3 regions of the Pseudoalteromonas aquimarina genome follow, and region 1 is predicted to be linked to each of the others. Evidence: predicted binding sites of a transcription regulator. Region 1 holds the regulator's gene; each other region holds the start of a gene.
The links. Region 1 encodes sigma-54, which starts transcription at its own class of promoters, with help from an activator protein. Its sites were predicted from a motif close to GTTGGCACGNNNNTNGNNT; they were not measured.
Positions count from the first base shown of each region.

Region 2: the regulator sigma-54 is predicted to act here: its motif matches at 7,974-7,992, upstream of AAEU29_RS20150 (TorF family putative porin).
Region 3: the regulator sigma-54 is predicted to act here: its motif matches at 5,923-5,941, upstream of AAEU29_RS08180 (BON domain-containing protein).

Region 1 is NZ_JBMMUG010000005.1:99,275-110,327, forward strand. It holds gene AAEU29_RS13660 (calcium/sodium antiporter) at 1-649, shown strand, start outside; gene AAEU29_RS13665 (KpsF/GutQ family sugar-phosphate isomerase) at 659-1,621, shown strand; gene kdsC (3-deoxy-manno-octulosonate-8-phosphatase KdsC) at 1,618-2,190, shown strand; gene lptC (LPS export ABC transporter periplasmic protein LptC) at 2,190-2,741, shown strand; gene lptA (lipopolysaccharide transport periplasmic protein LptA) at 2,806-3,261, shown strand; gene lptB (LPS export ABC transporter ATP-binding protein) at 3,258-3,983, shown strand; gene AAEU29_RS13690 (RNA polymerase factor sigma-54) at 4,063-5,559, shown strand; gene hpf (ribosome hibernation promoting factor) at 5,582-5,869, shown strand; gene ptsN (PTS IIA-like nitrogen regulatory protein PtsN) at 5,871-6,329, shown strand; gene rapZ (RNase adapter RapZ) at 6,345-7,196, shown strand; gene AAEU29_RS13710 (HPr family phosphocarrier protein) at 7,206-7,478, shown strand; gene mgtE (magnesium transporter) at 7,601-8,962, shown strand; gene AAEU29_RS13720 (bifunctional GNAT family N-acetyltransferase/hotdog fold thioesterase) at 8,994-9,893, opposite strand; gene AAEU29_RS13725 (polyamine aminopropyltransferase) at 10,020-10,685, shown strand; gene dtd (D-aminoacyl-tRNA deacylase) at 10,674-11,053, opposite strand, start outside.
Region 2 is NZ_JBMMUG010000011.1:16,627-27,679, reverse strand. It holds gene AAEU29_RS20180 (AsmA family protein) at 1-1,920, opposite strand, end outside; gene AAEU29_RS20175 (aminotransferase-like domain-containing protein) at 1,980-3,401, opposite strand; gene AAEU29_RS20170 (GNAT family N-acetyltransferase) at 3,489-4,532, shown strand; gene AAEU29_RS20165 (N,N-dimethylformamidase beta subunit family domain-containing protein) at 4,596-6,068, opposite strand; gene AAEU29_RS20160 (GNAT family N-acetyltransferase) at 6,185-6,568, shown strand; gene AAEU29_RS20155 (hypothetical protein) at 6,674-7,840, shown strand; gene AAEU29_RS20150 (TorF family putative porin) at 8,032-8,706, shown strand; gene AAEU29_RS20145 (aldo/keto reductase) at 8,813-9,691, opposite strand; gene AAEU29_RS20140 (fumarylacetoacetate hydrolase family protein) at 9,805-10,458, opposite strand; gene AAEU29_RS20135 (tetratricopeptide repeat protein) at 10,473-10,907, opposite strand; gene AAEU29_RS20130 (alpha/beta hydrolase-fold protein) at 10,974-11,053, opposite strand, start outside.
Region 3 is NZ_JBMMUG010000003.1:48,863-59,915, forward strand. It holds gene AAEU29_RS08150 (response regulator) at 1-1,469, shown strand, start outside; gene AAEU29_RS08155 (hypothetical protein) at 1,651-1,881, opposite strand; gene AAEU29_RS08160 (hypothetical protein) at 1,916-2,554, opposite strand; gene AAEU29_RS08165 (hypothetical protein) at 2,609-3,337, opposite strand; gene AAEU29_RS08170 (EAL domain-containing protein) at 3,491-4,597, opposite strand; gene AAEU29_RS08175 (nuclear transport factor 2 family protein) at 4,745-5,101, opposite strand; gene AAEU29_RS08180 (BON domain-containing protein) at 5,317-5,886, opposite strand; gene AAEU29_RS08185 (mechanosensitive ion channel family protein) at 6,153-7,046, shown strand; gene AAEU29_RS08190 (PA2169 family four-helix-bundle protein) at 7,186-7,632, shown strand; gene AAEU29_RS08195 (DUF1328 domain-containing protein) at 7,668-7,838, shown strand; gene AAEU29_RS08200 (hypothetical protein) at 7,893-8,084, shown strand; gene AAEU29_RS08205 (hypothetical protein) at 8,173-8,871, opposite strand; gene AAEU29_RS08210 (FAD-dependent monooxygenase) at 8,862-9,992, opposite strand; gene AAEU29_RS08215 (hypothetical protein) at 10,059-10,253, opposite strand; gene AAEU29_RS08220 (hypothetical protein) at 10,255-10,470, opposite strand; gene AAEU29_RS08225 (hypothetical protein) at 10,463-10,846, opposite strand; gene AAEU29_RS08230 (hypothetical protein) at 10,833-11,053, opposite strand, start outside.

The DNA of each region.
Region 1 (11,053 bases):
ACTAGCAGCTTGGTATATTTTATCAGATAACTACTTAGGCTTTGGTGAAGGTATTGCCCTGATGGCTGGGTTTGTAATCTTTATTGCTGCCGTTACTGTTATTTCAGTAAAACAAAGTAAAGCAGCCAATGCCGAACATGATCCGTTTGTTGACGAAGCTTGTGATGAAGTGCCTGACAATGTCAGTACTCCTATCGCATTAATGTGGCTTGTTATTGGCATGGCCGTACTGCCTGTCAGTTCTCATTTTATTATTGATTCAGCTACCGATATTGCTAAATTATTCGGTATAAGCGATTTAGTTATCGGCTTAACCATAATAGCGATTGGCACGAGCTTGCCTGAATTGGCAGCATGTGTTGCTGGCGTGTTGAAAAATGAAGATGACTTAGCACTGGGTAATATTATTGGATCTAATATTTTTAACCTGCTCGCAGTGCTCTCTCTTGCCGGTATCATTAACCCTTCAAGTGTTGACCCTGCAGTATCATCGCGTGATATTTTAATTATGCTTGGCGCAACCGTGGCATTAATCGCCATGAGTTTAAGTATTCGTGGCTCACGTCGAATAAACCGAATAGAAGGTGGCTTACTACTAGTCGCATTTGTTGCTTATCAATACCTTCTTTTTTCATCAGTAAGCGCTTAAGGCCAACACATGAACTTTATTGCTCGCGGAAAACGTGTACTAGAAATTGAAAAGAACGCGATTGAACAACTCGCTCAGTATATCAATGACGATTTTAGCAATGCCTGCCAATTAATGTATGACTGCAAAGGTCGCGTTATTGTGATTGGCATGGGCAAATCAGGTCATATTGGTAATAAAATAGCTGCCACGTTAGCAAGTACTGGCACACCCGCATTTTTTGTGCACCCAGGCGAAGCAAGCCATGGTGATTTAGGCATGATCACCAAAGACGATGTACTGTTAATGATTTCAAATTCGGGTGAAACAGCAGAAGTCATAAACCTGATCCCCGTTATTAAACGTATTGGCGCTAAAATTGTTGGTATGAGTGGCAAGCAAAACTCAACCCTTGCCCAACAATCCAATGTACATATTTGCATCGCAATATCAGAAGAAGCATGCCCTCTCGGACTGGCACCTACAGCCAGCACCACGGCTACGCTCGCTATGGGTGATGCTATTGCTGTGGCACTTTTAGAAGAAAAAGGCTTTACCGCTGATGACTTTGCGTTATCTCATCCTGGTGGCAGTTTAGGTAAGCGTTTACTATTAATGTTAAAAGACATTATGCACCAAGACGATGCTTTACCGATTGTGACCGAAGGTACCACCATAAAAAATGCATTGCTTGAAATGACAGCTAAAGGTCTTGGTATGACTGCTGTTATCAATCAAGATAAGGTGCTTCAAGGGATTTTTACTGACGGTGACTTGCGTCGTATCTTAGAGCAACGCATTGATATACACGCGACAGCTATTTCAGATGTCATGACTAAGCAATGCACTACCGCATGCGAAACTATGTTAGCTGCTGAGGCACTTAATATAATGGAACAAAAGAAAATTAATGGCTTAATTGTGGTAGATCATCAGCAAAGGCCAATTGGTGCGCTCAATATGCAAGATTTACTAAAAGCAGGTGTTTTATGAGTTTAACGCCCTCACAACAGCTCTTTAACGAATTGTATGCTGAAACAACAAATGAAGTATTTAGCAAAGCACGCAACATCAAACTGCTAATTTGCGATATTGATGGCGTATTTTCAGATGGCCGTATCTACCTTGGCAATGATGGCGAAGAACTTAAAGCGTTCCACACGAAAGACGGTTTTGGTATTAAATCTCTTATAAATAGTGGCGTGCAAGTGGCGGTAATTACTGGGCGCAATTCAAAGATTGTAGAAAACCGCATGAAGAGCCTAACGGTTCAGCATATTTATCAAGGTCAAGAAGATAAAATTGTTGCCTTTAATCAATTAAAAGAATCGCTATCACTCAGTAACAACGAAATCGCCTACATTGGTGATGACAGCCCTGACCTGCCCGTTATGGAGCTTGTTGGCTTTGCCGTGGCAACCAATGATGCACACCCACTAGTTAAACGCACAGCCCACTATACAACCACTATGCTTGGTGGTTTTGGTGCCGTACGCGAACTCACAGACTTAATTATGTTGAGTCAAAATAAACCTCTTAGTCACTCTGGTACCAGTAGCTAATGTCTGCGCGCATCGCCCTTACAATACTCTTTACCATTGCCATGGTGTGGCTATGGCTTCCTTACTTTTTTGAGACAAAAGAGCAAGCCCCTGTGATCGAGCAAATAGCCAGTATTCCTGACTATATTGCTACTGATTTAAAACAAACAAATTTTAATGACGCAGGTGCAGTTAGCCATAAAGTTATGGCGAAAAAGATGTCGATGTACCAAGACTTAGGTTTTACCCATTTTGAAAAACCGCAATTTACCATTTTTTCAGAACAAGGGGTGTGGCAACTGACCGCCGATGAAGCCACACTTTATAACAATGAAAAACTTATTCTGGAACAAAACGTTGTTGCTAAAAGTCTGACAACTGATGTTATGCTCGACACTATAGAAGCCGCCAGCATTGAATACCTGATTTCAACAAAGGTGATGACTTCCGAATCAGAAGTGAAAATGACAGGTCCTGGACTTGAAATCAAAGGCCAAGGCCTCAATGCTAATTTAGAAGAACAAGTTATACAGTTAATCAACCATACAAAGACCACTTATTATGACCAATAAAATGACTAAATTAATGTCAATCGCCGGACTGGCTTTCACTTTGTGCATCTCCAGTGTCCAAGTAATGGCTGAACAAATTAAACTGAAGTTTCCATTGGAAATTGATGCTGATGAGCAGTCTGCTCGTCTTAAAGAAAATGTGGGTATTTTCCGCAACAATGTTCAAATTAAGCATGGCAATATGTCTATCACTGCCGATTATTTAGAAGCACATAAGCGCACCGAGCTTGGTGATAATCAACAATTACTGATCGCAAGTGGAAAGCCCGTTAAATTCTCTGCCAAGCAAGAAGATGGCTCTACGATAGTTGCAAGTGCAGAAAACATTACATACGATGTGGCTAAATCATTGTTTACCATGTCTGGTGGTGCCAAGTTCCAACAAAATGGCGACATGATGTCAGCAGATACCATCATTTACGATCGCGCAAATGAAACAGTGACATCTAAAAAGTCAGAAAACTCAAATAACCAAGTAAAAACCATCATTAATACGCAAAATAAACAAGGCGAAAAATGAGCACATTAATTGCCGAAAAGCTGGCAAAAAGTTACAAATCACGTCAAGTTGTTAAAAATGTTGGTTTAGAAGTTAAAGCCGGCAGTATCGTAGGTTTGCTTGGCCCAAATGGCGCAGGTAAAACAACCACGTTTTACATGATTGTCGGTTTAGTGCCGAGTGACAGAGGCACTATTCGTATTGATGATAATGACATTACATTACAACCAATGCATAGTCGTGCCCGTTTAGGAATTGGTTATTTACCACAAGAATCTTCGATTTTTAGAAAGCTTACGGTATACCAAAACATCATGGCGATCCTCGAAACTCGAAAAGATCTTAATCGTGTTCAGCGCGAAGAAGCGCTCGATGATTTGCTCGAAGAATTTAATATTGGTCATATTCGAGATTCGCAAGGTATGGCTCTTTCTGGTGGTGAGCGTCGCCGAGTAGAAATCGCTCGCGCATTAGCCGCAAATCCGAAATTTATCCTGTTAGATGAACCTTTTGCTGGTGTTGATCCTATTTCAGTGATAGATATAAAGAAAATAATTGAGCATTTAAAAAATCGCGGAATTGGTGTTTTAATCACTGACCATAATGTGCGCGAAACCCTTGATGTATGTGAGAAAGCCTATATTGTTTCTCACGGTGAATTGATAGCATCAGGTACTGCAGAAGAGGTTTTAAACAACCAAAAAGTTCGCGATGTATACCTAGGTGAACAATTCAGACTATAGTAATAATGAGTGTACTTTTTTACTGGAGTTGAATTGTTAACCAACAGCTTGAGAAATAAAGAAGGATTAGAATAATTACATGAAGCAATCGCTACAGCTTCGCCTTGGGCAGCAACTAACAATGACACCCCAATTGCAGCAGGCAATTCGCCTATTGCAGTTGAGTACGTTAGATTTGCAGCAAGAAATTCAAGAAGCCCTTGATGCCAATCCTTTACTTGAAGAAGACATTGATTTCAGTGATGACAATCAAAACAATGAAAGCACTGAAACCAGCAAAGATGATTCATCTTCTCACGATGAATATGACACGCCTGTAAGCCAATCAGAAATTGAATCTAGCGACGCCTTAAATAATGAAAATCTCTCTGATGATTTAGCTATGGACGTGTCGTGGGATGATTATATTAGTGCAGCACCAGTATCGGTTAGCAATGCACCCGCCCCTGAAAATGACACGGTTTACCAAGGCTCTACCAGCGAATCTTTGCAAGATTACTTAATGTGGCAATTACGTTTAACGCCGTTTAGCGACACCGACGAAATGATTGCAACAACCATTGTTGAAGCGGTTGATGATTCTGGTTATTTAACGCAAAGTGCCGAAGAAATTTTAGAAGCGGTGCAAAAATCAGAAGATCAGGAACAAATTGAACTTGATGAAGTTGAAGCTGTACTAAAACGCATTCAACTCTTTGATCCTGTTGGTATTGCTGCACGTTCACTACAAGAATGTTTATTGATCCAGCTCAACCAGTATGACAAAAATACCCCTTGGCTAAGCGAAACAAAAAGCGTAATCTCAAACCATATGGAACTTTTGGGGTTAAGAGACTATCGTACCATAATGAAGAAGGCCAAACTCAAAGAACCTGAGTTAAAAGAAGTCTTAACATTAATACATAGCCTTAATCCAAAGCCAGCTGAAAGCATCATTCATGAAGAGCCTGAGTATGTTGTTCCTGATGTTTCAGTGAAAAAGATTAAAGGCCGTTGGCGTGTTGAGTTAAACAACGACAGTATGCCGAAAATTCGTGTAAACGAGCAGTATGCATCACTTACCCGCTCTATGAAGTCAGGCAGTGATAGCCAGTTTATACGCAACCATTTGCAAGAGGCTAAATGGTTTATTAAAAGCTTAGAAAGCCGCAATGACACTTTATTAAAAGTAGCCAATTGCATTGTTGAACAACAACAGGCATTCTTTGAATATGGCGATGAAGCAATGAAACCGATGGTTTTAAATGATGTCGCCGAAATGGTTGAAATGCATGAATCGACTATCTCGCGTGTTACAACGCAAAAATACATGCATACACCACGTGGCATTTACGAATTAAAATACTTTTTCTCTAGCCACGTTAGCACGGAAAATGGGGGTGAGTGCTCATCTACCGCGATTCGAGCACTGATCAAAAAGTTAGTAGCAGCGGAAAATCCTGCCAAGCCATTAAGCGATAGCAAGATAACCGATCTACTAGCAGAACAAGGAATTAAAGTGGCGCGACGCACAATTGCAAAATATCGTGAGTCGCTATCCATACCACCGTCTAATCAGCGCAAGAGCCTGATTTAGACCATTTAGAAGGAAAATGCTTATGCAATTAAACTTAACAGGTCGTCACGTAGAAATTACTGATTCTTTAAGAGACTATGTCACTAACAAATTTGCAAAACTAGAGAGGCATTTTGATCACATTAATAACGTGCACGTTATTCTAGATATTGAAAAATTATCACAAAAAGCAGAAGCAACAATGCATGTTAATGGTGGCGAACTCTTCGCATCAACCGCACATGAAGATATGTATGCAGCAATTGATGGCCTAGTTGATAAACTTGACCGTCAAGTAATTAAACACAAAGAGAAGTTATCTCGCCACTAAAATGAAACTTACAGATATTATTGCTGAGGACTGCGCTAAAACCGCGGTCCTTTTTAATAGCAAAAAACGACTATTTGAATTTATAAGTGATCTTGCGCATCAACAAGCACCTGACATCACTTCTCAAGAATTTTTAGATGCCTTATTACAGCGTGAAAAGCTTGGTAGTACAGGTATTGGTAAAGGCCTCGCCATTCCCCATGGCCGCATTGATGGCTTACAAGATACCATCGGTTTTTTAATTGTAAATCAATCTCCTATCCCATTTGATGCAATTGATGACAAAGACGTCGATATTTTCGTTGTACTGCTCATACCAGAGCAAAAGTGCCAACAACATTTGCAGACTTTAGCCACTATCGCTGATAAACTAAAAGACAAGCAATTTTGCCGTCAGCTACGTCATGCTGAGAATAATCATCAGCTATATCAAATCATTAGTAGTGAAGCGAGTAACTAAAGTTAGGAGACTTAAGTGCAGCTTATTTTAATCAGTGGTCGCTCAGGGTCAGGAAAAACTGTCGCACTTAGGGTGCTTGAAGATCTTGGCTACTATGTTGTTGATAATATTCCGGTTAATTTACTGCCATCGTTAATTCGCTCAGTCTCCGACAAATACGACAAAATTGCCGTCAGTGTTGATGCTCGTAATATGACAAAAGAGCCAGAGGAAATTGAAGAGGTATTAGACTACCTGCCTGGCTTTGCTACGCCAACACTCTTTTATCTCGACAGTGATGATAACACTCTGATTAGACGTTTCTCTGAAACACGTCGCTTACACCCGCTTTCGCTAAACAATATCTCTCTTGAAGAAGCAATTGAAGCCGAGAAGAAGCTGCTTGACCCGATTGCATCTAAGGCCGATATTTTTATTGATACAACTGATTTAAGTGTTCATCAATTAGCTGATAGCATTCGTGAAAAGGTACTTGGTAAAAAATCAAATCAGCTGATTATTACCTTTGAATCTTTTGGTTATAAACACGGCATACCTAAACATGCTGACTATGTTTTTGATGCACGATTCTTACCGAACCCGCATTGGGAGCCACACTTAAAACCGCTAACAGGGCTTGATCAGCCAGTAATCGATTTTCTTGCTAATCAACCCGTTGTACATAAGTTTGCTTGGCAAATACAAACATTTATTGAAACTTGGTTGCCCCATTTAGAACGTAACAATCGCAGTTATTTAACGGTTGCAATTGGTTGTACTGGTGGACAACATCGCTCAGTGTATTTGGCTCAAACCCTTGCAGAAAGCTTCGCCAAGCATCATAAAAATGTAAAAGCGCATCATAGAGAACAAACCAAGTCATCGTAAGGGAAGAGCATGGCCATCGAAAAACACTTTTTGATAGAAAATAAGCTTGGCTTACATGCTCGCGCTGCAACCCAGTTGGCTAAACTTGCCATGGCATTTGATGCCAAGATAAGCCTAACTCAAGGTGAGAAAACGGCGGATGCCGATAGTGTTTTAGGATTGATGTTATTAGAAAGTTCCCAAGGGAAAGAAGTGTTAGTTCGCTGTGATGGTCCAGACCAAGATCAAGCGTTACTCGCCATTGGTGATTTAATTCAAGCTAAGTTTAACGAAGACGAATAAACTGCTAACTTAACTAAAACTTTTATCTGCAATAATGCTACAATAAGTTAAAATCAAGTTAACTCTATAAATCAAAGAGTTGCAACCATTCACTCCAACCATCAACAAATAATAGGGTGAACATGCCAGAAGCACTAGAACAGGATTATTCACAAACACAACTACATGAGGTCACAAAAGCCCTAAGTAGCGGCATGTTTGTGCACGTTCGCCGCATGTTAGCACATATGCCACCCTGTGATATTGCCTTGCTTTTGGAGTCATCGCCGCATAAAAGTCGTACCGTTCTTTGGCAGCTTGTAGATCCTGATTTACAGGGCGAAACCTTAGAAGAACTTTCAGAAGATGTACGTAACGGCATCATCGCGCAAATGGATCCTGCTCTTGTTGCTGCTGCAACAGAGGAAATGGACGACGATGATTTTGCAGAAGTACTGCGTAGCTTACCTGATACTGTCTACCAAGAAGTATTGGGCTCAATGGATAAAACCGACCAAGAACGTGCAACAGTAGTTCTCTCGTATGAAGAGGAAACTGCCGGTGCACTAATGAGCACCGATACCATAACCATTCGCCCTGATGTAACACTAGATGTTGTTTTGCGTTATTTGCGTTTAAAGGGGGAGCTGCCTGAAGGTACCGATGAACTTTACGTTGTTGATAAAGAAAATAAGTTTTTAGGTGATATACAACTAGCCACGCTTCTGACTAAAAATCCTAGTCTTACAGTGCGCGAAGTGATGGATAACGAATCTGAGGCCATCCCAGTGAGTATGGGTGAGTCTGAAGTTGCACAGCTATTCGAACGTCATAATTGGATTTCTGCACCGGTTGTCGATGCAGACAGCCAATTGCTTGGTCGTATCACTATCGATGACATTGTTGATGTTATTCGTGAAGAAGCCGAGCACAGCATGATGAGCATGGCCGGTCTTGATGATGAAGAAGATACCTTTGCACCTGTTGTTAAAAGTACAAAGCGACGCTCGGTTTGGCTTGGTGTTAATTTAATTACTGCCATTTTGGCTGCATTTGTCGCCGGGTTGTTTGAATCTACGCTTGGTATTTTGCCTATTTTAGCGGTTCTTAATGGTATCGTACCTTCAATGGGCGGTATTGCAGGCAGTCAAACCCTGACGCTCGTTATTCGTGGTATTGCTGTTGGCCACATTAATGATGCCAACCAACGCTGGCTAATAGGTAAAGAGATTGCCATAGGCATGCTTAATGGTGTGATTTGGGCCTTGCTGATTGCATCCGTCGTGGCACTTTGGCAATGGAACTTCACGCTTGGTTTAGTGATCGCCTTTGCGATGTTTATGAACTTATTCGCTGCTGGCTGCGCTGGCGTAACTATCCCGCTGCTCCTTAAAAAGCTGGACATTGATCCTGCCCTTGCTGGAGGGGTTATCTTAACGACTGTGACGGATGTTGTTGGTATTTTTGCCTTCCTTGGCACAGCAACCTACTTCCTTTTACCGTGATATAAGCATTATTGCTTATATCACCTTATTTCTACTTCTTTGGTAGCAGGGTGTATTCACCAACAAATTCTGCCACAAGCTGCTCACCATCAAAGATACTAACTGGTACTTTATAAATAGCCTTTTCACCTTGCTCAAGAGACGTTAAATCACCACTGCATTTTTGTAAATCAACATTACCGCGTGGATCTTGCTTTAACGGCTTCAAATACTTAATACTTGCATCTGAAAGCACAATTGCTGCATCTACACCAATTTCTTTTAAATGAAGGTATGTAGCGCCCCAACCCGTTAAGGTTGCCAAGCTATAAATTGAGCCCGCAAACATTGTACCGTGAAGGTTTTGGTTAGCACTAAATTCAGCTGTAGTTGTAAACTGCCAATCGGTATAACTCTCAACCTTAATGCCCATAGCATCACTGATTGGAATATCTTCACGCCACGTATTTTGCAACACTTTGGTCCATTCTGGACGGCGAAACCAACCAGGGCATGAAGGACATACTTTAACCATTTTCCAGTGCTGAATATCACCATACATTAAATGTGCTTTTTCAATCACCACATAACCATGCCGTTTGTAAAAATCAACAGCGCGGTCTCTGGCAAACAGAAGTAGCTCTTTGGCACCTTGCTGCCATGCAATTTTTTCTAGTTCATGTAATAAACGACTGCCGAGGTGATGCCCACGATGATCTTTATTGACCGCCATATAGCGCACTTGTGCTTGCTCACCTGTATTCCAATGCAAACGCGCTACGCCGAGAACTTGTCCTTGCTCATTTTTAATAAAACGATGTTCAGCTTCTTGCTCAAATTCATCTTGCTCAGAGCCTCTCGGCTGCTGCCAAGGTGCACGTAATACTTGCCATCTAAGTTGATAATAATCCTGCCAATCTTGACTGCTCTGGGGTGTCGTTACTTGTAACATGGCGACTCCTTATTATTTTAATTGGCAACAGATTAACCTAAAACCGGAGAATATAAAATCATTCCATGGTAAACACTTTGGTATTAATCTAAGCTTGTTAGTGCATAGACATTACAAGAGCTTACCTTGATAAATACCGAATTTGTAAACCATTCAAATGAATTAGGAAACCTAGTTTGTTTACAGAAAACAGCTATTGGCACATGCACCATAAGGCAACTCAATAACCTTCGCTGGTTATTAATAAACAACACCTTACAATCTATATGTAATTTAGATCACCCTGAAAGCTTTTTGTTGCCCCATTTACAACAACTTGCAAATTTATGGCAACAACTAGATAAGCCAAATAAAGTATTAGAAGTAGGGCTTGGTGGTGGTGTTATTCGTAACTATTTGCAGGTTAAATATCCTCTCTGTGAGGTAATTACCATTGAAAAGAGCCCTGAAATTATCGAGCTATATCAACAATTTTTTACCAAAGAAACTAACCCTAAAATAGTAAACTCAGATATTACTTCACTCGATTTAACGGAAAAGTTCGAATGGCTCGTACTCGACTTATTCAGCCAACAAGATTGCCCTATCTTTCTTTTTCACCAAGATTTTTATTTAAAAATAAAAGAGCTCTTTATATCAAATAAAGAGCGCCATTTGTTTATCAATTTTATTTGCGAAAATACGCAACAAATAAAGCTACTGGAAGAAGTATTAAAAGAGGTGTTTGAAGTAGATGCAACTGTCTACCCAATTAAAGACTACAACAATAAAATAGTCCATTTACACTTCTAAGCGAAATGTCACTGGTCCATCATTTACTAAATGCACTTTCATATCAGCACCAAATTGCCCAGTTTGCACCTTAGCTAAACTTGCTCTAGCCTGCTTAACAAAGTACTCATAAAGCTCTTCACCTAGCGCTGGTACTGCGGCGGATGAAAAACTCGGGCGCATGCCTTTTTTGGTATCTGCAGCGAGAGTAAATTGCGATACAACAAGCAAATCGCAGCCAATGTCTTTTAAACTTAAATTCATTTTACCTTCACTGTCAGAAAAGATGCGGTAACCTGACACTTTATGCAAAAGCTTATCCGCTTTTTGCTGGTCATCCCCTTTCTCTACACCAAGCAATAATAAAATTCCCTGTTTAATTTCACCGA
Region 2 (11,053 bases), on a different contig from region 1:
GTTTTTCAATTTATCTTTAATTTTATCCTTTGCTTTATCTTTTGCCGCATCTCCTATGTCAGGTTTAACCTGCACATCGTGCAATGGGCCTTTTAAGCGAATTGGAATTTTAAAGCCGGTGCTTTTATCTTGTGTACCTTGACCTTCTATTGAATCAACAATACCTGTCACTAAGCGATAATTGATTTTAGCTGCTGGTAAATCAATATCACCATTACCGCTAACGCGAATAAGTGGACTTTTAAGCGATAAGTCATTTTGTTTACTTACACCATCAACAAATTGGAAGTTACCTGTAAGTGCAGAGAAGTCGGTTTTTTCTGCATTATCAAACCCCTTTTCTAGCCCTTTCGCATCAAGACCACCACCATTGATGAGTTGTTCAGCACTGCGTACCATTGCTGCAATATTAGCACCTTTAACTGCACCATCCTTAAAACCGAAACCGATACTGCCATGCAGAGCATTTACAAACTCTTTTTGAGATTGGCCTTGGGTATTGAGTGCGATAGTAAGCTCCCCTTTACCCATCAACTTGTCAAAGCCAACAGCATCGGTAAGTAAAGGCTCTGCCTGAATACCTTCAAACGAGAAAGAGGTATTCATTTTATAAGGCGCACGTTTAGCAACCAAAACCACCTGCCCTGTTCCATTACCTTCATAAGCTTTAAATTTATTTAGCCCAAGCTGTGCTGTGCCATTTTTCAATTTTAAAGCCAACTCAGTTTGACCAAGTTTAATTTCTTTAAACTGAAAGCCTGTGGCAACAATACCAATGTCAGCATTAACACTGTTAAGTGCAGATAAATCAATGGCAGTTTCATCCCATACGATAGGTTGTGGTTTAGACTCTGCGGTTTCTGTTCCCGTGTCTTTCGGCACATCAATTGATTCAGGTAAGTAAGGGTTTACATTCAGCATCCCTAAATCAAGTTTGGCTGTAATATTTGGAATATCCGTTAATGTAATATTGGCATTACCTTTTATTGCCAACTCGTCAAGTGTCGCTGTGAGTTCTTTTAAGTTAAATTGCTGACCTGCGAAATGCATTTTGGCCGACACTGCAAATTGATTAAAGGCGTTTTCTTTTGCATCTAATGACTGGTTTTGCCATTTAAGTAGGTCTTTCACTGAATCACCAGAGAGCTCAAGCTGACCACTAAAATCAGTCATTTTTTTTGTAACCAAACCATCAAAATTTAACTTTGCCAAACGTGAATCTAACGCGGTTTTTAATGTAAAATCTTGCCCTAATAGGAGCTTTTCTGGAGTGGCAAGCATCACATCTAATTCAAATTTTTCCGCTAAATAAGTAACTGCACCTTTTAATTCCAGATCTTTTTTAAGCGAAGGTAATTGAATCGCTAGGTCTAAATCCGTTACTTTTTGAGATGTGTTGTTTTGATGATCGATGTAGGTAAAGCTACCACCATACACAGCGACTTCACCTAACTGAATATCAAGCCCTTCAGGTAATCCTTGCGAGCCACCTTGCTTGGAAGGCGTTGCAGATTCGTCCTGAACACCTGTTGCCTTAACCAGCTGCCAATTCACATCACCATTTGGCATTTTTTCAAGAAGGATATTGGGGTTTTTAATAACAAACTTTTCAAGCTTTATATCGCCAGATAAAACCGAAAGATAAGGAATGTGTATTGCGAGTTGCTCCATCGCTGCCATATTTGGCTGTGAGCCCTGCTTAAAGTTTGAAAACGCTACATCATTAAGCTCAAGTGTTAATTTTGGAAATACAGAAAGGCTTTTCTCACCTTTAATTTCAAGGGTGCGCCCTGTTGTTTGTTCAACAGATTGTGTTACTTGTTTAAAAATATAATCGACTGGAATAATAAATGGCAGTGCCACTATTAATGCAACAATACCCAGTAATAGAAATCCGATAACTTTTGCGAACGTTTTCATTGTTTGTCCCTTATTTCACATCTATCGCTACTATAGCTAAGGCCCATTGAAGTTAAAACCTAGCTTGCTAAAAATAATAAGGTTTCTTCAACTAGCACGTTTAACCCTTGAACCATTCTTGGCTCCCACGGCAAGGCAAAGGTGATCCGGAAATAGTTTTCAAAGTCATTATTTGCTAAAAACATCTTTCCCGGTGCAATCGCAACATTGCGTTTGATTAAGCGCTGAAATAGAAGTTCAGAACTTTTTCCTTTAGGCAATTTCAACCAAATACATGGACCACCTTTAACAACCGCTACATTTAAATAGGGATAAAGTGGTTTTAACACCGCATTTGTTAAACAGTACTGCTGCCACATTTGTTTGCGCAACCTTGCCAAAAGTTTACGATATTCCAATGACGTTATCATTTCACACAACATCATTTGGCTAATCATGTCGGGTTTCTCAACTGTAATATGTTTGGCAAACGCACACATATCGACACATTGATGACATACCATGTAACCGAGTGAAAAACTAAAGCTTACGGTATCGGAAAAATCACCAATACTAATTACGGGTGTTTTATGGTGACTTTTTAACAGGTGCAAAATCGATTTTGGACGCTGCCCAGAAAAATAAAGCTCGCCCCTATCGTATTCGATTAAAATCACATTGCGCGATTGCGCCCAAGCTATTAATGCTTGTTTATTTTCATCACTTAGTAATCGACCTGTTGGGTCATTAAAGTTCGGATTAAAAATATACGCATTAAATGGCTCAGAGAGAAATGCTTCATCTAATAAAGCTATCTCTTTTGAATAGTCGACTTGCATTGGCACTGCCACTGTTTCGATTTGCAACTGTTGCAAATTAGCATTAATAAAAAATGAGCTAGGCGCTTCAACTGCAACTTTTTTATGTAGTAAGCCTAGAGAAACCAGAGCTAAATTTAACGCATCGCTGCGACCATGCGTAATTAAGATATTCTCGCCACAGAGTAGTTCGGTATTAAACTCCAAATGCTTAGCCAAAGCATAACGCAGATCTGGTAACCCCAACTCAAAATTGTCCTGCTGCAACCGAAAAGGTCTTTTTGAAGATGCTTTTCGATAAAACTTATTAATAATCGCTTCATTATCCAGCACCGTTGAGGGGCCTGTACACGACAACGGCAAAATAGATTCATCATTAAATGAATATTGAACCGACTCAGCAAGCGATAGTGCATTTAAGTCACGTTTGTTAATCACCTTGTCACCAAAACCAAACAGTAAATCACTATTTTGTTTTGTAACGAAATACCCCGATTTTGCTTTCGCTGTTACTAATCCAGCCAATTCTAATTCAGTTAACACCTTGGTCGCTGTGCTAATCGACACATTATGCTTTTTGCTCAAAGCTCTTACGGATGGCAGCTTGTCCCCACTAACGAACTCACCCGAAGAAATCAGCTGATGATAATAATCGGTCAGTTGGCGATATTTAAAATGTAGCATCTGTACCCTAATAAAATTCAGAAACTGTATCTGTTATGCATTTGTGGCAAAAACTAAGATTTAAAGCAATACAGTATAGGAATAAAAATGAACATATTAATCGAAACACCACGACTACTAATGCGGCAATTCACAATCGAAGATGCTGAACAAGTATTCAAATTTAGCAGTAATGAAGAAGTCACTCTTTATACTGGAGACGCAGGTTGGGTAAACACCCTAAGCGATGCCGAAAATATTATTCGCAATATTTGGCTAAAAGAATATAGCCAGGTTGGTTATGCACGCTTTGCCTTGATCCTAAAAGAAAACAACCAAGTTATTGGATTTTGTGGCTTAAAATACGAACCCGAGTTAAATGCACCTGATATCGGCTACCGCATGTTGCCAGAATATTGGGGCAAAGGCTTGGGCATGGAAGCAAGTCACGCAGCACTTGAGTATGCATTTAACCAACTTGGCCTTTCTTATATTGTTGGCGAAGTAGATGTTGCTAATACCGCTTCACATAAAATACTTACAAACCTTGGTCTTGTAGAGCAGAAACGCTATGAAAAATGGGGTCATCACCTTATTCATCTAAGTATTGATAACTTCCCTGAAATCAAAACTGACAAGATCACCTTAGTTCAACAAACACAAGCGCAAGCCGAGGCTGTTTACCAGTTATTTTCAAATCCAAAAGTGTGTGAGTTTTACGATTTACCCGTTATGAGCGACTTAGCAGAAGCCAAAACACTTATTGAACAAGATGAACTAATACGTAGACAAGGTAACGGGCATCGCTGGCTAATAAAATGCAACACGCGCCAGCAATTTGTTGGTAGCTGCGGTTACAAATATGATTTTTGCACACGCACAGCGAAAATTAGCGTCGAAATCCACCCCGATTTCTGGCAACAAGGTTTCGCATCGTGTGCCATAACCACCATGACAAAATGGATGTTTTCCCATGTTGCCTCATTAAATCGAATTGAAGCTGAGGTATTACCAGAAAACACAGCGTCAACTAAACTATTTAATAAACTTGGCTTTCATTTAGATGGTGTGATGCGTGAAAAAGGCGTTTGGAAAAATAAAACTCATAACCTTCAAGTTTTTAGTAAACTCATTAATAGATTTACTAGCTAAAGTAACTTGATAATATTAAACTTTTAGCGCCTCCAAGAACACCTCTGGAGGCACTATTATAAATTAACCGCAGACGGCACCTTTAAATTTTTCTTCATGCGGCGTAAGGTATTGTGTTTCAACTTCAAGAATTTGATATTCAGGACTGAAAGGCGACATGTCGTTGTAAAGTATCTCAACACTATTACTCAGTACTTTCTTAAATATGTGTTGTGTACTATTTTTAAACCCTGCACCCGCAGCTCCATTCGAACCAAACTGCAACATGTAACCTGAGTTAGTAGTTCTTTGAGCAGCATGAATTGTTCCAAGATTATGACCGTTTCTATATCCCCAAGTATAAGCTAGTATTTGAACTTTATGTTGTTTTATCAGCCCATAGCTAGGAACAGGATAGCCTGTTGAATCAAAACCTAAAATTGGCACACCATCAAGCTCATGGTTATGACTTAAGTCGACTTCACTACACAAACCTATTGAAGTATCTCTAAAAATCGGAGAGTTTGGTTCGACCACTTTCATTGGTTTTTTAATATTTTTGTTCCACTCATCAGCATCATTATAACCGCCATATACAAAACTTCCGCCAAGGATCGTATAAGCTGGCTTACCAACGTACTGTAAGTTAATTGTTTCCTTACCTGGTTCTTCAAATTCAGTTTTGGCTTTATATGTAATAAGACTACCTAATTCACTATAACGGGAATGCCACCAAAGTATATTCCCGCCAGCAACAATTGCATGCCTTCCACTGTCTAAATATGCTTCTAGATTATTAACGGCATTCAAGGTCCAATATTCATTGTGACCTGGAACAATTAAGACTTTGCTAGAATCAATGAAATGTGATGTCTCGAGCTCCTTATCAGTTATGTAGCCTATACTTTTGTATTTTTTTTCTAAGTCATCCCGAGACCATACTAAGAAATCTTCCATAAGCATAAGAACATCCTTAATCCAACTATCTGAATTACGAATTGGTCTGGAAAAGCTTAGTTCAGGTTCTCTTTTATGGATTAATCCAGCGTTATCTTTACAATTATATGAACTTCTTCCCCCTGCACAAGAATAAGCATTCATTGTATTGGTCGGAATGACTATAGTAATTTCCGCTGATTGTTCAGGAAGTACAGTGAACATAAAATCTCGATTTCCATTTAAGAAATATACACCAGACTTCATATTTGAGGGCACTTGATAAGTTACAGAAACTTCGTATCCAAACCCATTTTTCCATGGTTCTGAATTATGAATCGTTTGCGGAGACACAATAGCATCAAATCGATCTATCTCTTTATCCATTATATCTAATATTGTGATATAACCCTCTTTCATTTCATTGCTGTTCAAATGCCAAGATATTTTCTGACCAGGCAGAACACTGTAACCATACCCGCCATTCACAGATGGATATCCATCAATTAAATAACCTTTTAGGGATATATCTTCAGAGGTTTCAGTTGAGATTTGTTTACTATCTTTATCACCACATGCGGTAAGTAAAACAATCGAAAGTATAAATAATAGAGCTTTCATAATAGTCCGTTATATTAAAAAAGCCCAGATTCTACAGAATCACAAAAACACACGCAAGCAATTGATAATTGAACACTTTTTAGCAACAATGGACACCTAACAGATACAAAAAGCTTATTGAGCAAGATGAGCTAATACGCAGACAAAGTAACGGGCATCGCTGGCTAATAAAGTGCAACACGCGCCAGCAAATTATTGGCAGCTGCGGTTACAAATATGATTTTTGTACACGCACAGCAAAAATCAGCATCGAGATCCACCCCAATTTCTGGCAACAAGGTTTCGCATCGTGTGCCATTACCAACATGACAAAATGGATGTTTTCCCATATTGCCTCATTAAATCGAATTGAAGCTGAAGTATTACCAGAAAACACAGCGTCAACTAAACTATTTACTAAACTTGGCTTTCATTTAGATGGTGTGATGCGTGAAAAAGGCGTTTGGAAAAATAAAACTCATAACCTTCAAGTTTTTAGTTTACTCAGGCGTGAAATTTAAGAAGTCAATATTGCATCAAAATTAGATCTCAGTATGATCCACAGCCCGCTCTGCGTAACGCTTTGCAGGATATTGTTAATATTATATTGGGGTCACTTACTAATTATGAAAAAATTGCTTACGTCGCCATCGAAAATGCCACTTTCTGAAGTGGAAGCAAACATCTACCAAAACATTTTAAAACTTATTCCAGATGTTAGCCTTAACTTAATGGCCGTAAAAGTAAGTAACCATCCTGAAGACTTTGCTGGTTGGTGTTATGAGTTAATTGATGTAGTAAGCAAACGCATTAATTTTGATCTACTTGAACCAAACCAGCTGCCAATTTTAAAGAAAATCCAGCAACAACTAGAAGCTGGTATTAGCATAAGCCAAATCAAAACGCTACGTATCACACCTTGGCCTGTAGTGTTTAACTCAATTCAACAAAATAAAGAGCGTATTGTTCTGGATGAACAGCTTGAGTTACTAAACTACATAGCAAGCATTCGTGAAACCTCGCTGGTTGATATGATCGAAGAAGATAAACTGGCATTTGCAGGTAAACACACCACAAAACACGATCCAAGCGTCTATAAATTTGATGTTGAATGGTTTGCGTCAACCAAAACAGCAAAAGCACTGCACAATGTGATTGCCACCAGCTGTACTGACTTGAATGAAGCGCTTAATCATATTCCGCTTGAAGGTGACATCACTTTTGAAAACTACCTAGACTTTGTTCGCGGTTACATCACTGCATTTGCAGCAGTAGATAATGAAAAAGCCACACTTGCACCAGCAACACGTTTGCTAGCTATGCGTCGACCTGATTTTTTCACACCAGTAACCGCTGCTAGCCTTGATATTTTATGCCAAGCATTTGGTTTAGTAAGATTAAACAACCAAGATTTTGACCGTTACTGGCACGACATCGTTATGGCAATTCATAAGCAACCTTGGTTTATCGCCGCAACACCTGAAGCTGAAGAAGAGCAACTTCTTTGGCAATACAAAGCATTAGTACCGTGTTGGTTTGCTTATTATGGTGATGATGCGAAAGAAAACTCAAACTTTTACAAAGCTCTTCATAAACCAAAACGCGCAAGCTCGGATAAATCAACGGGTCGCAAGCGCGGCAAAGAATCAGCAGAAGCATTAGTTGACCGTGCGTTAGCGGCAGAAGATATGCCACAACATATTAAAAATATGCGTGATTCAATTGTTAAAGAAGTAGCTGCTGGTCGTGGCGTTGATGAAACCATCGCACTGATGCGTACCATTTTCGGTTAATCGCAAAACAAGGTGCGCAGTTTTTGTGCACCTTGTGATTTTAACGCACCGTGTTAGTGCATTTTTTTCACATCCTCATCTTGCCAAATTTATAATTTCCTACTAGTACTTTGATATTCTTAAACTTTTCAGTTTAGGCACAAACTTTGTTAATGGATAGTTAACTCAGCGCTACAATATTAGGAATTATTATGAAAAAACAATTACTCACAACTCTCACAGCTACGAGTATCGCCTTTTTCTCAGCAACAAGTTATGCAGAAGTAACAGCAAATGCAGCTGTATCTTCAAACTACTTATGGCGTGGTGTAACGCAAACTAGCGATAACGCACAAGTGTCTGGTGGTATTGATTACAGCCATGAATCTGGGTTTTATGCGGGTACATGGGCATCAAATGTTGATTTTGGTGGTGATAAGCCAGGTTACGAACTCGATTTTTACGCGGGTTTTGCCGGAGAAATGGGTGAATTTGGTTACGATGTGGGTTATGTATATTACGCATACCCAGATGCGGTTGACTCAATCGACTTTGGTGAGCTTTATGGTGCCCTAAGCTGGAATTGGCTAGAAGGTAAAGTAAGTTACCTTAGCAATGCACAGTCTGGCGCAAGCTCAGAAGAAGACTTACTCTACGTAGAGCTAAACGCAACCTTCGAAGTACTTAACGAAACCGAGCTAACATTCCATATTGGTAATTCAATGGGCGACACTGTAACAGAGTGGTTTGGCGAAGATGACAGCTACATTGACTACGGTGCCAGCATTGCAAAAGGCGGCTTCACTTTTGGTGTGGCACAAACAGATTTAGATGCAGATGACGACTTAAAAGTCTATGTTGGCTTTGCCATGGACTTTGAACTCTAAAATTACTCCAACTTGCTACAACTAAGGGTGCTTGACGGCACCTTTATTTCGTTTGTTAAATGTATGCTGACTACTAATAACCAGCACACAATGTCCAAGGCTAAGTTTATGGCACACTGTGACCTGTTGATGCTTGCCAAACGCGATACCATTGCTCTCGACTCAAACGTACTTTGCTCGCCGCAACTGCCGATTGAATACGAGCTAACTTTCCAGTACCTAAGATTACACTCGGTTGACATGGTAACGTTAACAACCACGCGTAAGCTGCTTGGTCTTCACTATCTAACCCAGTTTCTTCGGCAACACTTTGCAGTGCAGATCTAACTCGCTGCGCTTGTTCTGTTTCGGCAAATAAACCGCCACCAGCAAGAGGCGACCATAACATAGGTGATATTTGATGCTGTTGGCATAAGTTAAGCGTACCATCTTCAAGTGCCTCCATGTGTAACGGCGACATTTCAATTTGATTGGTTACTAACTTAAAGTCCAAACGCGACTGCAATAACTCAAACTGTGAAACAGTGAAATTAGATACACCGAAGTTAAGCACTTTGCCTTGTGCTTTTAGCTCACAAAAGGCGTCTGCAACTTCATCCGCATGCATTAAATAATCTGGACGGTGAATCAATAACACATCAAGGCGATCGGTTTTGAAATTACGCAGTGATTGTTCTGCCGAGGCAATAATGTTTGCTTTGCTTGAGTCATAGTGTGCGGTTTTGCCAGCAAAGCCATTTTCAGGCCACGCAGGTTTAATACCACACTTAGTAATGATCTTAAGTTGATCTCTTAAATGAGGTGTTAATGCCTCACCAAAGAGTTTCTCACACTGGTATTGACCATAGATATCCGCATGGTCAACCGTATCTATGCCAAGCGCTAACAGTTGCTCAATGAATTGCGCTAAAGAAGACCCGCGCTGTTGCCACTCATCTAAACGCCAAAAGCCAGCTACAAACGACGGTAATTTAAATTCTTGCATATGATTCCCCTGATTTAGATAAGCTTATTGTAAAGTGTGGCCAAACTTAGCGCATTGCTTCGCATACGTTTTCAGGAAAAAATAATGTTTTTGCATGAAATAAAAACCGCTTTCTAAGCGATTGTGCAATTTGCTAACGTTTCGCCATTAAGAGATACACTCAACTTGTCTTGAATATTAAGCTTACCTACGCCTTCAGGCGTGCCCGTTAAAACAATGTCGCCAGGCTGTAATGAGAAATACCTAACAATTTCAGACAGCAGCTGTTCAATTTTAAATATCATCAAATTAGTATCACCTGCTTGGCGAAGTTCATCATTAATCGAGAGCGAAAATTCACTGTGCGTTAAAGCATTTTCCGCTAGCGGTACAAAGCGCGACACTAGACAGCTTTTGTCGTAGGCTTTTGCGCGCTCCCACGGGTGCCCTTTCGCTTTCAGTTTAGCTTGCTCATCACGTAACGTAAGATCAAGCCCAACACCTAAACCAGCAATACAAGACTTATAATCTGCAATATTGCCCTTATTGAGCGGTTTACCAATTAACAACATTAGCTCCGCTTCATAATGGTGCTCACCTAAGCTATGGTCTAACGCCACTTCCCCTTCTGCATTTACAATACTACTCGCTGGTTTTAAAAAGAGTAACGGCTCTGTAGGTACGTCATTACCGAGTTCTGCTGCATGGGCAACATAATTGCGACCCACACAAACTGCTTTGCCTATAGGGAGTTCAATAACCTCACCGTTATTCCATAAATACATCATTTAAAATTACCTTTTTATAGTGCTTGCTGCTGCGCCTTAAGTTCAGCTAAATAACTTGCTTGCCGCTTTTTATGCCAAGTGAGCATACTAGCTGCTAGGCTCACTGCCTTTTCTTGTAACTCAATGGCTTTGTCAATTTCTTTACTTTCCGCATAAGCCTTGGCTAAGTGGTGATAAGCATATGCATCTTGCGGATAAAGCGCTAATGCTTGGTTAAACACCTTTTTAGCCAATTCAGGCGATGTTTCTAACAAGTGAAACCCTAAAGCATTAATTGACGATTTTGGTGAGACTTCAAAACCGAACTTTTCAGTTGATAGACGCTTATAATGCGCAACAATAGCATCCACACCTTGCTTAGCTATTTTTGATTCAGGTGCCAAGCCGTTATGAATCTCATCAAAGATCTGTTCTATGCCATACGCAGTAGATAATACCGGTAACGACATAAAGTAATGCTCTTTATAATTTTGATATTGCCATTGTAATGATGCGGGTGCGTTTGCACTAATTTCTTATTTTAATTGTGAATATCTATGCTGCTGATGATCTTCTTTTATTGTTTCGCCATGGGTAAACAGTAAATAACGTGGTT
Region 3 (11,053 bases), on a different contig from region 1:
CCCCGCTCACATCAATCATTGGCTATACTCAACTTCTTCGCGAAAACCAACAGCACAGCACAATAAAACCAGAGTTAGATATAATCCATAACAACAGTGAACACTTACTTAACCTATTAAACGATGTGCTGGATTTATCGAAAATAAACGCCAGCAGTTTATCCCTTGAAAAAGAAAATACGGCGCTTGGGCCACTGATTGCCGACCTACAAAGTGTATTTTCTATGGAGGCGGCCAAAAAAGGCATTGCGCTCAATATAATAACTAAAGGTGATTTACCAAAAACCATCAACACAGATGCAAAACGACTAAAACAAATTTTGATAAATTTGGTATATAACGCCATAAAATTTACGCCTAAGGGCAAAGTAGATGTGGTGTTTGAACTTTTAAAGCAGAACACTCAATACCATTTAAAAGTGAGTGTTATCGACACCGGAATTGGCATTGCCAATGACAAATTAACGCAAATATTTAAACCGTTTGAACAAATACAAGATACCATCACACGTACCAAAGAAGGTGCAGGCCTTGGTTTAGCAATCAGCGCCGCCTTAGTTAAATTATTTGGCGGCGAGATAAATGTGCAGTCACAGTTAGGTGAAGGCAGTACTTTTAGCTTTTCTATTCATTTAGGCGAGCACATTGATACTTGCCAGCCCTTAGACTTGGCGCTTAATCAAAAAACACAAACACCCACTTTGGCACCCACTCTCTCTGGCAATGTGCTTATTGTGGAAGACTTACCTGAAATTCAAACCCTGCTTAATAATATTATTTCAAGTACTGGCGCTTGTGTTACTTGTGCAAACAATGGCCGTGAGGCGGTTGATTTACTCAGCAGCCAACAGCAGCAATTTGATATTGTTTTTATGGATTTACATATGCCTGAGATGGGTGGCAAAGAAGCCATAATCGCACTGCGTGAACGGAATATTCATTCGCCGATAATTGCCCTTACCGCTGCGGCACAAAAAGATAATATTGATACATTGCTGGCACTTGGCTTTGATGACATTATCACTAAACCGATAAACACCGAATTGCTTTATCAATCTTTGCAAAAACACCTCGAAAATACCCCAAGTAAAACCTCAAACGCAGCAACTTCAAACTTTGCGAATCGCTCTGAAAAATGCATTTTAGTGGTAGAAGATGATAAAAACGCCCGTGATTTAATGTGCTTATTATTGCAATCACTTGACTGTGAAGTGCTTGGCGTTGGCAGTTATGGCGAGTGTGTTGAGCTACTTAAACACGATAGCCAATTCGACACCATTTGCCTTGATCTAAACTTAAGTGATGGTTCAGGGCTAAGCCTTGCAAGCATAATTCGAGAACATAATTGCGACGCGAATTTAGTAATTGTCAGTGGCAGCGAGCCACCAGCAGAGCAACTTGCAGAACATCAAATTGAACATGTCATTTTAAAACCGGTATCGTTAAACGACCTTAAAAACGTGATTTAACAAACCTAAATTGAAAACTTATTTCAGCGATAGCCTATTAAGCAAAAATTGATTTTCCTTAGATTCAATCAGTTGAGAAGAGAAAAAATAACGAATCAAACAGCTTTAAGTATTGGCGAAATGGGCACGGATTATTTAAGTAATTCAGAGCCCACTTATGCAGCTAAAATTTTACTGTTTTTTAGCCCATTGCCTTGTTAGCGCTTGGGTTGTTTTGGTTTATATCATCCTTTAAAACCAATACAGCAAGGTAAATAAAACCAAGCGGTGGAATTAATGAAAGTAATACGCCAATAAGCGCAGCGAGTTTTGGCGAATTGGTTTTACGTTTTCCTAAATAAAAACTCAAAAAACCAACAACTAAAACAGAGATAACAACTAACTCACCAATCAGTGTTGCATTAATATTCATGTGTTAATGTCCTTATAAACAATATGAAAAATGACTATATCTGCTTTTCTATCTTTTGTGAATTTTTTGCTGGGATAACCACTTTTTCTTGGCCTAATCCACCAATTTCAAATAGTTCAAAGCCATATTGCTTGGCTTTATAATTTACAAAAGCAAGTACCTCGGTACTATCTAAATCAAACAAGTTTAGCTCGACGCAAACTTCGCGATGTTGGTTTTGATCTTCAAACCATACCCTTGTGTTGCCTTTTATAATTACAAACCCTGCGCGTTTTACGTCTTGCCAAGCGATGGTATTTTCAGTGTTTTTTTCTATTCTAAAAACACCTGCTTGGTCAATTTTACACACATCCTTTTGATGAGCCTTAAATTTCTTTTTACCAGAGTAGTAAATAAACGGTAAAGTCGCCAACAGTATCGGCCCGCCGTAGCGCCTGATATCGTGCGGGTTACCGTATAAAAAACCATAAACCCCAATAAGACCTACCGTTAAAACAAACAAAGCCATAGCAAGATTATTATCTTGATACTGAGCATTAAATTCAGCGGTTTCAAACCACTGCTGTATGCGAGACTTAATTTCAACCACGCGCTCTGGATAAGCGTTTTTATCTATGCTGTTTAACGCTTCTAAGAGTGATTTATAACTGTAGTTTTCGTAATTTGGTTTCATCAAAAGTCGTTTTAAATTATTTATAAGTGAAACTACCGCAAATTTAAGTTGTGTTTATAAATTCATCCACCACTGGATCATTTTTTGATCGTTCGCTTGTTCAGCAAGCTTTATATTATCAACAATGTAGGGTTTTAAAATCGCGTAAGCATCTTCACGGCTGTGGGTTTTTAATAACACATTGCGATATGCGCGGATCAAGGTGTAGCGCTGATATGGAATGGCTCTGTCGTATTTTAATTCAAAAAGCTGATCAATAACGTGCTGTGCGCGGGTGAGCTCGCCGTCTTTTGTTAAACGGTGAAGCCACTGCGTACCAATATTTATCGCGGCGTTAGCATCATTACACTGGCCGCAGTATTCACTTTGCCAGGTTTCATGCATGTAATTTGTAATATAAAACGCGTACAAAGGGTAAAACTCATCCACTGTGCCACGGCCTAAAAACCCCGCCATCTCTTGCACATCATTGCCGCGATTTTTCAACATGCGGGCGTAAAGTACTTTAAAGTCGCGTTTATATTTATCAATGCCGGTATTTTTATCATGATACGCTTTCATTTCTTCGGGCGTATAATTCATTGGATCTAAATATTTAATCGGCACCGAATGCCACCAATCTGGCTTTGGTACAGCAGCTTCAAACTCAGGCCACGATGGCCAACTTTTTTGCTGCTCTTTTTCACGCTCAACCAGCTCTTGATAGCTTTCACCACAGCCTGTGGCAAGTAACAACCAAGTGAAAGACAATAAAAAAGAAACGAGTAATCGGCTATGGCGCATAAAATTCCTTGTGGCACACCAGCAAAATAGTTATCGCCAGTATATAACGGAACAAAGAATAATCGCGAAAGTTCTTTTTATTTCTAAAATCTAGCCTTAGCAAAAAAGAAATTAGTAAACAAAATAAGCCTCAAACCCCATTAAATATTCAAATTAATTAATACCCGTTAAGGTATTATCGATTTGGCTTTGTTCTTCTTGGCTTAAGGTTGAAGCATAAAATTGCGGTTTAGCTAATAAAAACCCTTGGTAATAATCAGCACGATAGCTTTGTAGGATTGCCAGCTCTTCTTCACTTTCAATACCCTCTGCAATTACTTTTGTGCCATTATCGTGCGCCAGTTGAATAAGGTGTTTAACTATCGTTTGTTTGTAAGGGTCGTTATGTAAGTTGCGCACTAAATCCATATCGATTTTAACGTAATCGGGGCGGTATTTATGCAGCATGTTAAGCCCAGACCATCCCGAGCCAATATCATCTAATGCCACACCGAAACCGGCATTGCGGTAAAAGTTTAAAATGCCACGCATTACCGATTCATCTGAGGCAGTTGTGGTTTCGGTAATTTCAAAAACCACATCTTCAGGGCGTATACCTAAGGCATTAATGGCCGAGGCTGTTGCTCGTAGGCAATACGATGGGTCGTAAATACTGGAAGGGTTGAAGTTTATAAACAATTTGCCGTTTAAACCTGACTTTCTAAAATGTCCTACCGCTGAGCGCCTCGCTATTAGGTCAAGGGAAAAAAGTAAGTCAGAACCTTCTGCTAATTTAAACGCATGTGATGGCGGCACAATATTATTAAATTCATCTTTAATGCGAAACAGACCTTCAAATGCAAAAGGCGAAGGGTTGCCTTGCTCATCTAATGAAAAAATCGGCTGAAAGTGCGTTTCGTAACGATGATTTTCTATGGCTTGAATAATCCACTCGCTGTTTAAGCGATTAATAAGCACACTTGCTGGCACAATTCGGCCAATATCGCTAAATGTAGGCTCGCCACCATCGGTTGTGGTGATTTTAGAAGCATTTAATTCATTAGGCTCAAACTCACCAAAAAGCCCCAGTAAAAAACGATTTACCTGCTCTTTTTTTACCTCAACACGAATGCTGTGTGAGTCTGTTTGTGCTGCGGGGTAATTTCCGTTGCCACAAAAAAGAATAGCTTTATTTACACTCTCAAAAGTGGGCAAAAATAACCAAAACGTTGTTTTATCAAAAAGGTAGTTTTCAATTCGCTCGCAATCTGCACAAAACATTGTCCATATCCTAAATTAGCCATGTGTTAGCTATACGGCAGAAATTTGAAAATGGTTTAACAATAACTAGAGCAAACATACGTATTTACACAGTAAAACGACCAGTACGGTACGTGTAAATTCCCTTTTATTATTTAATAACAAATTTTAAATCAATTGCTTATTAAAAACTTTAAACTCCCCTTTTTGAATCAAATTATTGTGAATATGGTAAATGCACAACATTTCGACTGTGCCTTTTCCCTCAGGAAAGTTACGTGTAATGAGTTCGTGGTCGATAACCACATTGTCACACACAATGCGGTTTATTAGCGCTGCATGTAAATCTGGCTCGGCAAACCGAATACGCATATTTTCGCGCATTTGCTGGTGCCCTGATGCCAATACCTCACCATCCGTTGAAAACTGAATTGCATTTTCAGCGTATGTATTAAGCCAAGCATCTAGGTTTTTATTATTGTATGCATCCAGCTGATTTTGAACAATTAATTCGGCACTTGTCACGTTAACACTCTTATTAAATAAAACGAGAGCGCATATTAGTATCAGAGAAAACAACTCCCCGCCATATTAGATTTTATCCTTCGTCTAATTACGCTGAAAAACGGGTACAAAAAGTATCTTTTTAGCTGGAGCTCGGCGCGAATCAATAAACAGTGCAACAAACAACAAAAAAGCACCCGAAGGTGCTTTTTAAAAATGCAGTAAAAATGGTTTAATTAAGATTGTTTTACAACACGAAGTTCGTCTTTAACTGTTTCAACATCGTCTGCATTTTTAGCAATGTTAATTGCTAACTGCTTTTCAGCTTCCGAATCTACTTCACCTGTAAGGGTTACTGTTTGCTTTTCAACATCAACATCAATGCTGGTGCCGCTAATGTCAGTATCAAACAGTAGGCGTGTTTTGATTACAGTTGCAATTTTTGCGTCAACAAAATCAGACTCTAATTTGCTCTCTTGCTGCTCTGATTTGCTGTTTTTATTTGGAATAACCGTTAATCGGTTATCTACCTCTGTTACTCCATCAATGCCCATCACAAGCTCTTTCGCAAGCTTTTTGTCTACTTCGTGATTAACCTTACCCGTCAGTGTTACAACACCTTTATCAACGTCAGTATTAATATCAAACGAGTTTAGGTGAGTATTAAACAGCAATGTGGCTTCAGCTTTACCATCAATCCATGCATCGCTGGCTTCTTTTTCCCACTTGTTTTCTTTCGCATTTACTGAAAGCGCAGTGGTTGATAATACAGTAACTAGTGCAAGTGTGTTTAATGTACGATTCATAATAAATTTCCTTTTTTGCTGGGTTCGATATACTTTTTGCATTTCGCATACCAACTATATTTTACATAAATATCAAAAACTTAAATTCAAACTAATTTTCAGCAATGTAGCTTTTACACAACTACCGTGAAAAATCTTCCGGCATTTTTTACATAAATTTGAAAGCGTTTCAGCACCAAAACAAAGCAACCCTTTAGTGCATGGTTGTTTTTGAGCCATGGCATACAACCTGCGTAATAACGTTATTACTTTATAAAGGAGTTGTTATGTCGATTACATTGGAAAAATTTTGGTCTTTAATAAATGAAAAGCTCACTCACTGGCTTGAAATCACCATCAAAAATTTACCTAACATGGTGATTGCTTTGCTGATTTTTATTGTCTTTTTGCTGCTCGCGAAATGGCTATCCGTATGGATTAAAAAATTACTCAATCGCATTTTTGAGTCATCGCAAGTTGCAGGTCTAATTACTGGCATTTGTCGCATGGTGGTCATTATTGTGGGCTTCTTTTTTGCGCTCGATATTATGGGGTTGTCAAAAGCGGTGGCGTCGTTACTGGCAGGTGCAGGTATTATTGGTCTGGCGATTGGTTTTGCATTCCAAGATATGACCGAAAACTTAATTGCAGGCATTGTTATGGGCATTCGCAAACCCTTCAAAGTGGGCGACATTATTGAAGCAGGAGACACTTTTGGCACTGTACAGCGTATTAATTTACGCAATACCTTAATTGAAAACTTCTACGGCCAGCTCGCCATTGTGCCCAATAAAACCTTATTTAAAAATGAGCTACTTAATTACTCGCGCCTCGCTAAAAGACGCATTGAAGTAGCTGTGGGCATTTCGTATGCCGACGACGTAAATAAAGCACGTGACGTAATTTGTAGCGCAATAAATCAGCTCGATGGGGTTATAAATAAAGATGAAACCGCCGTTTATGCCAGTGAATTTGCCGATAGTTCGGTTAATTTACTAGTGTGGTTTTGGATTGATTACCCTGGCCAAATCGGCTTTATGGAAATGCGACATAAAGCCATTGCCACAATTCATAAAACACTCGAGAAAAACGACATTCTTATTCCATTCCCTATTCGTACTTTGGACTTTAATGCAAAAGGTGGACGCTCTTTGCAAGAGTTACAGAGTCAAGGCAAGTAAAAACTTCACAGTACCTGTAAATGTGTCACAGGTACTTTTTAACAAAAACAATAACCAACTGAATTTATTAGTTATTTTATTTGGCACATGCTATGCAACAGTAACCATGAACCATTTAGAAATTTTAAAAGGAGCATTTATGTCAAACTCTGATTACAACTTAACCCCAGTAAAAGAGCTTGTGAAAGTTTTAAATGGCGGTATTGAATTTTACAAAGCAGCCAAGTCAAAAGTATCGAGCCAAAGCTTAGAAATTATCTTCGAGCGCATGATCTCTGAAAAAGAGCGCGCTGCCGCTGAATTACAAACCTTTGTGGTGATTGATGACGGTGAAATTGAAACGGATACCGACACTATCGTGTCGCTACGTGAAACTTACACTAAGGTACTCTCGCTAATAAGCACGGATAAAGAGCACACTTATATTTCGCAGCTTGAAGAAGTTGAAGACCGCGTGCTTGAAAAAATTGACTCTGCGCTAAAAGAGCCCTTACCAGCGCCTTATTTCAGCACATTGAAGCTGATACAAAATAGCATGCAAGCATGCCACGATGAAATGAAAGCATTACAAGAAGTAACCGCTTAATTTCAATTAACTAAACCGAATTTTAAGGAGGATTTATGCTCGGTTGGTCACTTACATTTGTTGTTTTAGCGATTATCGCAGCGTTACTTGGTTTTGGTGGCATCGCAGGTGCCGCAGCAAGTATCGCGAAAATACTGTTCTTTGTTTTTGTTGCGCTATTAGTGCTGTCTTTAATCTTACCCAGAGTAAGGCCGCCTCGCATTTAGTATTAACGAATAACGCGCCCACTTTACAGATTGAATATTAGAAGGAAATTAACCATGAATACATTAATGACGATGTTAAAAGTAACTGCAATTTCTGCACTATTTGCGCTAACAGGTTGTTCAGAAGGCCCTGCGGAAGATGCTGGTGAACGCATTGATGACGCCATCACGGATGCAAAAAATAAAGCCGAAGATTTATGTGAGAAAGCTAAAGAAGAAATCGGCAGCGAAGACAAAAACTGCTAATTCACACACCAATTAAGTGTGAAATTGATTAAAACCTATCCCTAACGAGCCTAAGCGACTATCCCAGCCAGATAGTCGCTTTTTCGTTTTAGTCGATTACGTTAGTTGTTAACGCATTAAACCGTGCTAGTAGTTTGTCGAGCACAAACGGGTCGCTGTTTGCGTGATCAAAGCTAATGCTTAGCGGCACAAAAGGTTCGCCATTTATTGTTTTGCGCTGACCAAAATAAAATAAAGGACGCCCTGTTTTTAACTTATTACGATGAATTTGAAACGATGAAAACGCCATGTTTGGTAAGTTGCCAATAAATGGGCAAAGCGCCCACACTTCTTGCGGTAACACTTCTAATTTTGCGTTATTGCAATCCACTGATTGACGGTAATAACGGGCAAATTCAGGCCACGAAAGCAACGTTACATTTTCTAAAATCACATCTTTAAAACGCAGCTCTCCGCCTACTGCAATCGGGCAAAAAATGGGTAAATTATCAAAACGATACCATTTACCGTTAATGTTTCGGGTAGAGAAAATCCACTCGCTTTTAAGCGCTCTTGCCAAGCACCAAATCAAAAACCCTTGAAACGAAGCGCCTTCAGCCGACGAATAATAACGCTGATATGTCTCTCTTGCTTTTGCTAAAGGCAAATCAAGGGTGATTGATAAGTAAGGGTCGCTTACAAGGCTATCATCATGAAAATAATCCATTGCCCAGCGCTCGTAAAACGAGAGTTCTTGCTTTGTGAGTAACTGGCCTTGGTAAGTGTCTAACAGCGTGTTTAGTTGCATTTGTTTGCCTCTAATTCAGTCATTAATTTTCGCCACGCTTTTACATTTTGCGGCCCTTGCAGACGGATTAAACTATTACGTATAAATCGGCCAAACCTTGATTTACCCAATTTTGCTAAACGAATAATTTTATTGGACTCAGAAACAACCCACGTAATTTGCTTTAAGCGTTTGCTTTTGAAATCAGCCAGAGCCATATCAATGCTGTAAGCATTTTTTAAACAGCGAGATAACGTCAGTACATCACTTAGTGCCTGCGCCACCCCTTGTTGTAAACTTGGCGGGCATCCATGAAGTGCATCGCCTATTAACACGCAGCGCTTGTTATAAACTTCTTTTGACATCACCGAGCGCAAACGCCCTTGGTTTATTACCGTTGCCGACTCAATAGCCTTAACCACTGACGGGTGATAATGCGAAAAAACCGCGCGCATACTCTTTTTAGGGTCGCTATAAAGGGCGTTAATTTGTTGATTTGCAGCTTGCCCGTAACAGTAAACTTGTTGTTTACTGATTGGGTAAAACATAAATGCATCGGTATTGCCAACAAGGTAACTTGGCTCTAAATCTTCACTTGGCATATCCACTAAGAAGCGCCAATGTGTTACTTCTAAATCAGTGAGCTCAGGCTCGGCAAATAGTAACTCTCGCACACTTGAGTTAATGCCATCGGCAGCGATGATAAGGTCATACTCAACTACAGCACCATCATTAAAACGCACCGATTGTGTAGTGTTGTTATTTTGTATGTCGACAATGGAGCGGCAAAACTGAATATGCTGACTAATGCCATCAGCAAGCACCTCAATAAGATCCGAACGCGTTAATGCCACAAACGGTTGACTTGCTAAAACCCCTTCTTTAAGGCTTGCTTTAGCTAACAATTCGCGTTGATGTGTTTCAAATCGTACTTCTTTAACCTGATGAGCTTTGGCTAAAATGGCTTGTTTTAAACCGAGTACTTCAAGCTGCTTCATCGCATTTCCAGGTAAACAAATGCCCGCACCTAAATTATTCAACGTTGGCTGCTTTTCTATAAGATCGGCTTCAATGCCTTGACGTTGTAACTCGCGATACATCAATAAACCGGCGATCCCTGCACCTACAATTAATATTTTCATGTTATTACCTAAAAAAAGCCTCAGTAGAGGCTTTGGCTGGGGGATCCTGTTGTGAACAGGGAACTACTAATCAACATCTGCTTTTAGTGACGAAGCAAAATGTTCAAGCTGATTCGCTAAGCGAATTTGTGCGTCAATTTCCATTAACTTAAGAATATGATCCATCACTTTACTTTTATCAGATTGAATACGGCCGTATTGCCCTTGCTCTGCAATATATTGGTCGGCGGTACGTGCCACATCGGTTAATTTGTTTACCATGTTAGTTTGCATTGTTAACCTCACTTGCGAGCAATGAAATGCCACACTTTAAAATTGAAAAATAATCGCCATTAAAGGCATCGATAATTTGCTTTACACGATCTTCACCGTATTGCTCAGACACTGTTTTAACCACAAGCTGATACAGAATTTTTGTTTGCATTGGCGTAAGTTCGTGACATTGCGATGATTTAAAACACAAGCTCACCTTATGCATAATGCGGCCTATGAATAATGCCTATGGCAGGTGAATTTAAAACATGAAACGTCTCGACTAATTTTTCATTGGTGTAAAACACTGAACGCGAAAACCAAAAATTTTTATCTGCTGACTGTAAAAACTGCACTATTTCATCCACTTTTGTGCTGCACAATTTTTCACAATGACTCAAACTCACTTCTTTGTTATTAATCATTAATTTGAGCAATTTGTGCCTGTGATAAAACACCGTAAGCTGCGCTTCATAATGGGTTTTTCTCGACAGCACTACTTGATAATAATCTTTGCTAAATAATCGCTCGATCAAACCTTGTGTGTGTAACGCAAGCTCTGGCACTGACACACCTGCACAATAAACCTCAGCACTTGGCATAATACATTCCTTCATTTATCACCTGAGATAAGCAGGCTGAAAGCTGCTTTTTTTGCTCATCAGTGGGTATATGAATACCCTCTTTTAAGTGCTGAATATTTAGAGTCGCCAAACAAAAGTCTTCATCAAACGTTACTGTGTTCGAGTAATGAAGGCCACAATACAAGAAGCATTTAACAGTTAGTTCGTGATTATTAATGATTGTTA